Regions from separate parts of the Bradyrhizobium sp. SZCCHNS2022 genome, predicted to be linked through region 2. Evidence: predicted binding sites of a transcription regulator. Region 2 holds the regulator's gene; each other region holds the start of a gene.
The links. The regulator PhoB, encoded in region 2, activates phosphate uptake and scavenging genes when phosphate is short. The targets are predictions, from matches to a motif close to TGTCATNNANCTGTCAT.

Region 1 (3,274 bases), 1.5 Mb from region 2:
GGATCGTCGGGCACATCTTGGGCGTTGCGCGAGGGCGGCGGCAACGACCGGGACGCACCGATCACGAATTTTCTACCGAACAATTATATTGTTCGCAATCTAATTGTGTGCAATACACGCCTCACTGAATTTCACTCCATCCAACCCCGGAGACCCCCCATGTCCGTGAACGTGCTCTACAAGACCAGCGCCAAGGCCACCGGCGGCCGCGACGGCGAGGCCGCAACCCTCGACGGCTCGCTGAGCGTCAAGCTCTCCACCCCGAAGGAGCTCGGCGGTGGCGGCGGCCCCGGCAACAATCCGGAGCAGCTGTTCGCTGCCGGCTACGCCGCCTGCTTCATCGGCGCGATGAAGTTCGTCGCGTCCCAGGGCGGCCCGAAGGTTCCGTCCGATGCGTCGGTGACGTCCACGGTCGGCATCGGCCCGCGCTCCGAGGGCGGCTTCGGCATCACCGTCGAGCTCGCGGTCTCGCTGCCCGGCCTTGCCAAGGCGGATGCCGAGGCGCTGGTCGAGAAGGCCCATCAGGTGTGCCCTTACTCGAACGCCACCCGCAACAACGTCGACGTCAAGCTGTCCGTCGTCTGAGGTTGAATTCCGCCCTGCGGCAGGGGTTGCGTCGCGCTCCTGCCGCAGGCCGGCCCTCCGTTTTCGCCAGGGCGGCATTCGCGCAAGCTCGTTTGCGCGAGCGCTGCGGCAATGCTTAATGACCGCGAGTTGAAACCAACCTCGCGATCGTCCTGATGACCCCTCAATTTGCTCCCGGCGCCATGGCCGGCCTGCGCGTGATCGATCTCACGCGCGTGCTCGGCGGCCCCTATTGCACGCAGATCCTGGCCGACCACGGCGCCGACGTGATCAAGGTCGAGCCGCCGGCCGGCGACGAGGTGCGCGACTGGGGCCCTCCGTTCCACGACGAGGACGCGGCCTACTTCGTCGGCATCAACCGCAACAAGCGCTCGATCGGCCTCGACCTCGCTTCCGAGGGCGGACGCGTCGTGCTGATGCGGATGCTCGAGACGGCCGACGTGCTGATCGAGAACTTCAAGCCCGGCACGCTCGAGAAATGGGGCATCGGCAGCGACGTGCTGCGCGAGAAATTTCCCAAGCTCGTGCACTGCCGCATCTGCGGCTTCGGCGCCGACGGGCCGCGCGGCGGCAATCCCGGCTATGACGCGATCATCCAGGCGATGACCGGCATGATCGCGGCGACCGGCTCGCCCGAGAGCGGCCCGATGCGAATCGGCGTGCCCTTGGTCGACATCACCACGGGCCTCTATGCCGCGATCGGCATCCTGATGGCGCTGTCGGAACGGCAGCGTTCGGGACAAGGCCAGTTCCTCGAAGTCACGCTATACGAAACTGGCCTGGCGATCATGCATCCGCACACCGCCAACTACTTCATGCACGGCAAGCCACCGTCGCTGACCGGCAACGAGCATCCGAACCTCGTTCCCTACGCGATCTTCCCGACCAAGACCGACGACATCTTCATCGGCGTCGGCAATGACGGCACGTTCCGCAAGCTCGCCAAGGAGATCGGCCGCCCCGAGTTCGGCACCGATCCGCGCTTCGCGCGCAACCGCGACCGGGTCGCCAATCGCGAGGCGCTGCGCGCCGAGCTCGCCGCCGTGTTCCGCCAGTTCGAGGCCGAGCCGCTGTGCGACCGCCTGCTCGCCGCTGGCCTGCCCGCCGGCCCGGTGCAGAAGATCGACCAGGCACTGACCAATCCGCACACGCTGTACCGCGGCGATGTCATCGAGAAGGACTGGTACAAGGGGGTGGCCTCGCCGATCCGGCTCGAACGCACCAAGCCGAGCCTGCGCTCCACGCCGCCGAAATACAGCGAGCACGCCGAGGAGGTGCTGAGCGAATTCGGCTACTCGCCGAGCGAGATCGAATCGCTGCGTGCCGCTGGAACCGTCTGCACGGAACGCAAACGCTGACCGCATCGCACGCGCTCCCGTCGCCGCGTCGCACCACGGCGCGATAACGGAGAGATGCGATTTACCGCTTTTCGCGGACGCACTGCGCGTGGCTTTCCCGCGTCAGGTCATACGTCTATACATTCACATAACTGTCATCTGGCGCTGTTAACGGCCGCCACGACCGATGACGTTCATGGGAGGATCTTTTTGATGTCATTTCGACAATTCGCTGCTGCGACTGCCGTTGCAGCCACCTTTGGTTTTGCGGCGTCACCCGCACTCGCGGTGACTGAAATCCAGTGGTGGCACGCCATGACCGGCGGCAACAACGACATCGTCAACAAGCTCGCCGAGGAATTCAACGCCTCGCAGAGCGACTACAAGGTCGTGCCGACCTTCAAGGGCGCCTATCCCGACACGATGAATGCCGGCATCGCCGCGTTCCGCGCCGGCAATGCGCCTCACATCATGCAGGTGTTCGAGGTCGGCACCGCGACGATGATGAGCGCCAAGGGCGCGATCAAGCCGGTCTACGAGCTGATGAAGGAGGCCGGCGAGCCGTTCGACCCGAAGGCCTATCTGCCGGCGATTACCGGCTACTATTCGACCTCCAAGGGCGACATGCTGTCGTTCCCGTTCAACTCGTCCTCGATGGTGATGTGGATCAACAAGGACGAGCTGAAGAAGGCCGGCGTTGCCGAGATCCCGAAGACCTGGCCGGAAGTGTTCGACGCCGCCAAGAAGCTGAAGGCGGCCGGTCACGAGACCTGCGGCTTCTCCAATGCCTGGGCGTCCTGGGCCCATATCGAGCAGTTCTCGGCCTGGCACAACGTGCCGATCGGCACCAAGGCCAACGGCCTCGACGGCTTCGACACCGTGCTCGAGTTCAACAGCCCGCTGCACGTCAAGCACCTGCAGAACCTCGTCGAGCTGCAGAAGGACAAGACCTACGACTATTCCGGCCGCGGCTCGGCCTCCGAGAGCCGGTTCGGCTCCGGCGAATGCGCGATCTTCATGACCTCGTCGGGCTACTACGCCACCGCCAAGAGCACCGCGAAGTTCGACTTCACCTCGGCGCCGATGCCATATTATCCGGACGTGCAGGGCGCACCGCAGAACTCGATCATCGGCGGCGCCTCGCTGTGGGTGATGGGCGGCAAGACGGCGAACGAGTACAAGGGCGTCGCCAAGTTCTTCACCTTCCTGTCGGACACCAACCGCCAGGCCAAGCTGCATCAGGAGTCCGGCTATCTGCCGATCACCACCGCGGCCTATGAGAAGACCAAGACGGACGGCTTCTACGACAAGAACCCCGTGCCGCAGACGCCGCTGAAGGAGCTCACCAACAA
Region 2 (3,274 bases):
GCCAAGGTGACCGCGCGCAACCTGAACTTCTATTACGGCGATCACCACGCGCTGAAGAACATCAACCTGACGCTGGGCACCAACCGGGTCACGGCGTTCATCGGCCCGTCCGGCTGCGGCAAGTCCACCCTGCTGCGCATCTTCAACCGGATGTACGACCTCTATCCGGGCCAGCGTGCCACCGGCCAGCTGATGCTGGACAACACCAACATCCTCGATCCCAAGCTCGATCTCAATCTGCTGCGCGCGCGGGTCGGCATGGTGTTCCAGAAGCCGACGCCGTTCCCGATGACGATCTACGAGAACATCGCCTTCGGCATCCGGCTCTATGAGAAGATCTCGAAGTCCGAGATGGACGACCGCGTCGAGAAGGCGCTGCGCGGCGGCGCGCTGTGGAACGAGGTCAAGGACAAGCTCAACGCCTCCGGCCTGTCGCTGTCCGGCGGCCAGCAGCAGCGCCTGTGCATCGCCCGCACCGTCGCCGTCCGGCCCGAGGTGATCCTGTTCGACGAGCCGTGCTCGGCGCTCGACCCGATCTCGACCGCCAAGGTCGAGGAGCTGATCCAGGAGCTCGCGGAGAACTATACGATCGCGATCGTGACCCATAACATGCAGCAGGCGGCGCGCGTCTCCGACAAGACCGCCTTCATGTATCTCGGCGAGCTGATCGAGTTCGACGAGACCAGCAAGATCTTCACCTCGCCGAGCGATCGGCGGACCCAGGACTACATCACCGGCCGGTTCGGCTGACGCCGACAGCATTCTTCAGGAGATCAACATGGCCAGTGAACATACCGCCAAGGCGTTCGACAGCGATCTGCAGGATCTCACCCGGCTGGTGTCGGAGATGGGCGGCCTCGCCGAGCGGCTGATCGTCGATTCCGTCGATGCGCTGGTGCGGCGCGACGTGGCGCTCGGCCAGAAGGTGGTCGCCGCCGACGCCGAGGTCGACAAGCTGCAGCGCATCATCGAGGAGCGCGCGGTGCTGACGATCGCCCGCCGTCAGCCGATGGCCGTCGATCTGCGCGAGATCGTCGGCGCCATGCGCGTCGCCACCGATCTGGAGCGGATCGGTGACCTCGCCAAGAACATCGGCAAGCGCGTCGCCGCGCTGGAGAGCGACTTCCATCCGCTCAAGCTGATCCGCGGCCTGGAGCACATGACCGACCTGGTGCAGTCGCAGGTCAAGACGGTGCTGGATGCCTATGCCGCGCATGATTTGCCGGCGGCGATGACGGTCTGGAAGGGCGACGAGGAGGTCGATGCGATCTGCACCTCGCTGTTCCGCGAGCTCCTCACTTATATGATGGAGGACCCGCGCAACATCTCGTTCTGCATCCACCTGATGTTCTGCGCCAAGAACATCGAGCGGATCGGCGACCACGCCACCAACATCGCTGAGACGGTTTTCTATATGATCGAGGGCCAGCAGATCATGGACAAGCGCCCGAAGGGCGACATGACCAGCTTCGCGACCACGATCCCCGGCAACTGAGAAAGACGATTTCGACATGGGCGCGCGAATTCTGGTGGTTGAGGACGAGGAGGCGCTGACGACGCTGCTGCGCTACAACCTCGAGGCCGAAGGCTACGAGGTCGAGACCGTGGCGCGCGGCGACGAGGCCGACACGCGGCTCAAGGAGCGCGTGCCCGATCTCGTCGTGCTCGACTGGATGCTGCCGGGCCTGTCCGGCATCGAGCTGTGCCGGCGGCTGCGGGCGCGGTCCGAGACCAAGCAGCTGCCGATCATCATGCTCACCGCGCGCGGCGAGGAGAGCGAGCGTGTGCGCGGGCTTGCGACCGGCGCCGACGACTACATCGTCAAGCCGTTCTCGGTGCCGGAGCTGCTCGCGCGCGTGAAGGGCCTGCTGCGGCGTGCGAGCCCGGAGCGGCTCGCGACCGTGCTGTCCTATGGCGACATCGAGCTCGACCGCGAGAAGCGCCGCGTCGCGCGCTCGGGCCGGCCGATCGACCTCGGCCCGACCGAATACCGTCTGCTCGAATTCTTCCTCGAGCATCCCGGCCGCGTGTTCAGCCGCGAGCAGTTGCTCGACAGCGTCTGGGGCCGCGACATCTATATCGACGAGCGCACCGTCGACGTGCACATCGGCCGTCTGCGCAAGCTGCTCAATCCGGGTCGCGAGCAGGATCCGATCCGCACCGTGCGCGGCGCGGGCTATGCGCTGGACGATCGGTTCGCCAAGAGCGAGCAGGCATAAGGAGCGGCAGGTGTGAGGGACGTGCAGGTGTGAGAGGCGAGCAGGCCGGATTAAGGACACCGCGGTCCGCTTTCCGCCACGCCGCCGCCGTCTTGATCGAGTGTGCTGAAGGGCCCGTGTTTTGGTTCCAGCGGACGCCCTTGCTCAAGACGATCATCACAAGTCTTGCCGTGCTGCTCGGCAGCCTGGCCGGTGCACCGGCCGCCGAGCTCGAAGACGCCGTCGCCGCCGCCGGAAACGGCCAGCATGACGTTGCGCTGCGCCGCCTGCTGCCGCTCGCCGCCAAGGGCGATGCGCGGGCGCAGTTCGACATCGGCTTCATGCACGCCTTCGGTTGGGGCCAGCCGCGCAATGCGGCCGAGGCGCTGGCCTGGTATCGCAAGGGGGCGGACCAGGGCCTCGCCGTCGCCCAGCACTATCTCGGCATCGCCTACGTCAACGGCGAGGGTGTCGCGAGCAACTACGGCGAAGCCGGCCGCTGGTTCAGCCGCGCTGCAGCCCAAGGCTTCGCCCAGTCGCAATACATGCTCGGTCTGATGATGCTCGACGGCCGCGGCGTGAGCCAGGACCTCGTGCAGGGCTATGCCTGGCTGGTGATGGCCGGCCGCAACGGCGTGCGCTCGGCCGGCCGCGACGTGCAGCGGGTCAAGCTGACCGAGGCGCAGCGCGTCCAGGCGCAGGCGATGATCGCGAGCTGGAAGCCGAGATTCGAATCGGCGGATGCCGGGGTGGCCAACCCGCGTCCCGAGCAGTTGCTCGGACTCGACCGGCACATCGGCGAGGTCGTGGACCCGACCTCCTGGCCGGCCTCGTCGATCGGCGTCGTCACCGTGGCGCAGTATTCGACCGGCGGCTGGTGTACCGGCACCTTGATCGCGCCGCGCGTCGTGCTCACCGCCGCGCATTGCGTGTTCAACGGGCTCGCGCAGGTCAATCCCGGCAACGTCCGCTTCCTGGCTGGCATGAACAGGGGCACACCGGCCGCCTCATCGATCGCCGAACGGCTGATCGTCGCGCCCGAGTTCGTTCCGACTCAGCACGACCGATGGTCGCTC
Region 3 (3,274 bases), 3.9 Mb from region 2:
GGAGGCGATGCTGTCGCCGAGCCCGGCGATGAAGACGTCGCGCACCTGGATCCCGGTCGAGACCTGCCGCGTGCCTTCCGGGCTGGTGACGTCGACGGATGCGACGGTCTGCCGGCCATAGCGGACGCGCAGATTGACCGGCTCGGCGCAGTCGAAGGTCGAGGTCTGCGGCCCATCGCCGTCGTCGAACGACCACGCGCAGGTGGCGCCGACGGGCACCGGGCCGGTCAGGCGGACCGTGACCGGATGGTCGATCGGCGTCAGATAGCTTTCCTTGACGTTGTCACGTGTGCACGGCTCGTTGACGCGGCCTGCGAGGTCGATGCACAGCCGGTTGACGACGTTGCGCGCCCAGCCGCGGCCGTCGCTCTGGATGCTCAGTCCCTGCTCGGCGGACAGGATGGAGCGGTCGCGCGTGCTCTCGACGTGGAGCAGGAAGTCGCGCTCCTCGCGGAACAGGCGGAAGCGGTTGCGGACCTCCCAGCTGATCTGCAGCGGTGCTGCGTCCAGCTGAGCGGCAGCCTCGGTCGCGGCGAGAGGCGCGAGCAGGCCGCCCAGGACGCAGGCGGCGAGCATCGGACGAGAGAGAAATCGGGTCATACGCCAGGATTCACGTGAGCGATGGGGCGGAAATAAGAGGGCGGCTGGCAACGTCAACCGCGCCATCACAAACGGTGGTCGGAAGCGCCAAGTCAACCTTGTGAGTGGCGCTTGATCCGTTGCGGAACCGGCGCGGTTGCAGCCGCCGTTGCGCGCTTGGCGGCGATCTCGTCGGAGACGGCCGCTTGCAGCCGGCGCCGCTCCTGCCATGGCTTGACGACGTTGAGCCAGAGTTCCCGGACCCCCATGATCGAGATCGCGATGCCGAACGGGATCACGAAATACAGCACGCGGAACACCAGCAGGGTGGCAAGCAGCTGCTCGCGGCCGAACTGCGGCAGCGCCACCAGCATCGCGGCGTCGAACACGCCGATGCTGCCGGGCGCGTGGCTGGCGAAGCCGAGCAGGGTGGCGAGGATGAACACCACCGACAGCGACAGGAAATCGATCGGCGGGTTGGCGGGAACGAGCAGGTACATCGCCAATGCGCAGAAGCCGAGATCGACCACACCGATCAGGATCTGCACGATGGTCAATGGAGCGGAGGGCAGCACCACCTTCCAGCCGTTCTGTCCGAGCTGGCGCCGGTTCTTGCCGGCATAGAGCCAGCCGAGATAGGCGAAGATGGCACCGAGGATGCCGATCGCGATCAGCTGGTTCACCGCTGGCGGCAACTGATCCATCGCGGTGGCGGCGGCCGGATGCAGGGTCATGCCGATGCCCAGCACGAACAGGTTGCCGAGCCAGAAGGTCAGCCCCGACAGGAAGCAGATCTTGGCGACGTCGATCGCCGACAGGCCGTAATCCGAATAGATGCGGAAGCGGATGGCACCGCCGGTGAACACGGTGGCGCCGATGTTGTGGCCGATCGAATAGCTGGTGAAGGCGCTCATCGCCGCGATGCGATAAGGCACGTGTTTCTTGCCAATCGTTCGCAGCGCAAAATAGTCATAGAACGTCAGCGTGCAGAACGCGCCGACCACACACAAGGCGGCGAGCGCGATGTGACCGGGCGGGATCTCGGTCAGCGCCGTCAGGATGACGCCGCCGTCGACGCCCTTCAGCGTGCGCACGAGCGTGGTGATCGCGAAGGCGATGATCGCAAGGCTCGCTGCAATCCCCAGCCGCTTCCAGCCGATCCATTTCTTGAAGCCACGCGAGAGCGTGGTCAGCAGGCGCTGCATTCATCCTCCCGGCGGGGCGGCACTAGATCTTTGAGAAGGGACAAAACCATTGAACGATGAGGGCGGGCAATCCGTGACAGCCTGTTCCTTAAGCTAAAACGGACGCTTTGTGCAGTCCTTGACACAGCGCAGCTCCGGCGTCGATCCGCGGGTCTGTCACACTCCAGTCACATAGCTGCGGCCGCCTTAGTTCGGTCCCATTGGTTACCCGCCAAGCAAGTCACGACCGGCCGCGAGGTTCCGGCGGTCGCGCCGACGCGGGCCGGAACAACGGACGCGTCACCCGGTTAGCGCCTGCGGGGGTAGCGAACATGGCCACGATCGGTCGGGGAGGGCAAGCCATGTTCCGAACCAAGAGGACAAGTGGCAAATGGGACTCTTCACCAAGGACATCAAGACGATGAACGACCTGTTCGTTCATCAGCTGCAGGACATCTATTACGCCGAGAACCAGCTGATCAAAGCGCTGCCCAAGATGGCCGACAAGGCGACCGATCAGCAGCTCAAGCAGGGATTCCTCACGCATCTCGACGAGACGCGGACGCATGTGAAGCGGCTGGAGCAGGTGTTCGAGATGCACGGCATCGCGCCGAAGGCGGTCGACTGCCCGGCGATCGACGGCATCATCGAGGAGGCCGAGGAGGTCGCCGGCGAAGTCGCCGACAAGACCGTGCTCGACGCCGCCTTGATCAATGCCGGCCAGGCGGCCGAGCACTACGAGATCACCCGCTATGGCAGCCTGATCGCCTGGGCCAAGCAGCTCGGCCGCAGTGACTGCGCGGCGGTGCTGCAGAAGACGCTCGACGAGGAGAAGGCGACCGACATGAAGCTCACCAAGCTCGCCGAGACCACCGTCAATTTGCGCGCGGCCAGCTGATCGCGCCGCACGACGTGATGAGGCAAAACGCCGCGCGGAAGCACCGCGCGGCGTCGTCATTTCGGAGGGGGTGATCAGCTCTTGCGCAGGGCGAAATTGGCGCCGCAGAACGCCATCAGGGCGCCCAGGCAGAGCGCGGCAAGTCCCGCCAGCACGCCGGAGGCCGACGGCACCGGGCTCGGTCCGGAGATCGCCTGGCCGATGCCGGCCAGCATCAGCACGCCGACCACGACGAGGAAGTTGCGCGCACGCTGCGGGATCTCGCCGGATACCGCGCTGTGCATGATGTTGGCGATGAAATAGCCGCTCGAGAAGCCGACCGTCGCGATCAGCCACCAGGCGATCGCCGAGCCGGCTGGCATGAAGGCACCTTCGCTCTGCCACAGGCCGCCGAGATCGAGGCCGTAGCGGGCGCCGAGCATGTGCACGGCGAGCGCCAGCAGCACGCCTGCGGCCATCGCGCCGGCCAGGATCAGGTGGCGCGGAAAATGGATCGTTTCGCTCATCGTTCGTTTGTAGGATAAGGCGCCCGACCCACGCAACAGGACCGCCCCCATTTCCGTACCGACACCATCCGATGCGCCCATCGGCTACGCCTACAAGGCGTCGCTGA

Region 1: the regulator PhoB is predicted to act here: its motif matches at 2,065-2,081, upstream of ugpB (sn-glycerol-3-phosphate ABC transporter substrate-binding protein UgpB).
Region 3: the regulator PhoB is predicted to act here: its motif matches at 1,939-1,955, upstream of QXZ94_RS15060 (YbhN family protein).

What each region holds. Positions count from the first base shown of each region.
Region 1 covers NZ_JAUHHZ010000001.1:5,764,624-5,767,897, forward strand. Annotated here, with positions in the region: gene QXZ94_RS25725 (organic hydroperoxide resistance protein) at 160-585, shown strand; gene QXZ94_RS25730 (CaiB/BaiF CoA-transferase family protein) at 741-1,943, shown strand; gene ugpB (sn-glycerol-3-phosphate ABC transporter substrate-binding protein UgpB) at 2,136-3,274, shown strand, end outside.
Region 2 covers NZ_JAUHHZ010000001.1:7,303,507-7,306,780, forward strand. Annotated here, with positions in the region: gene pstB (phosphate ABC transporter ATP-binding protein PstB) at 1-750, shown strand, start outside; gene phoU (phosphate signaling complex protein PhoU) at 779-1,495, shown strand; gene phoB (phosphate regulon transcriptional regulator PhoB) at 1,512-2,219, shown strand; gene QXZ94_RS32630 (trypsin-like serine protease) at 2,360-3,274, shown strand, end outside.
Region 3 covers NZ_JAUHHZ010000001.1:3,376,191-3,379,464, reverse strand. Annotated here, with positions in the region: gene QXZ94_RS15065 (hypothetical protein) at 1-600, opposite strand, end outside; gene QXZ94_RS15060 (YbhN family protein) at 693-1,784, opposite strand; gene QXZ94_RS15055 (ferritin-like domain-containing protein) at 2,155-2,661, shown strand; gene QXZ94_RS15050 (hypothetical protein) at 2,736-3,167, opposite strand; gene QXZ94_RS15045 (hypothetical protein) at 3,217-3,274, shown strand, end outside.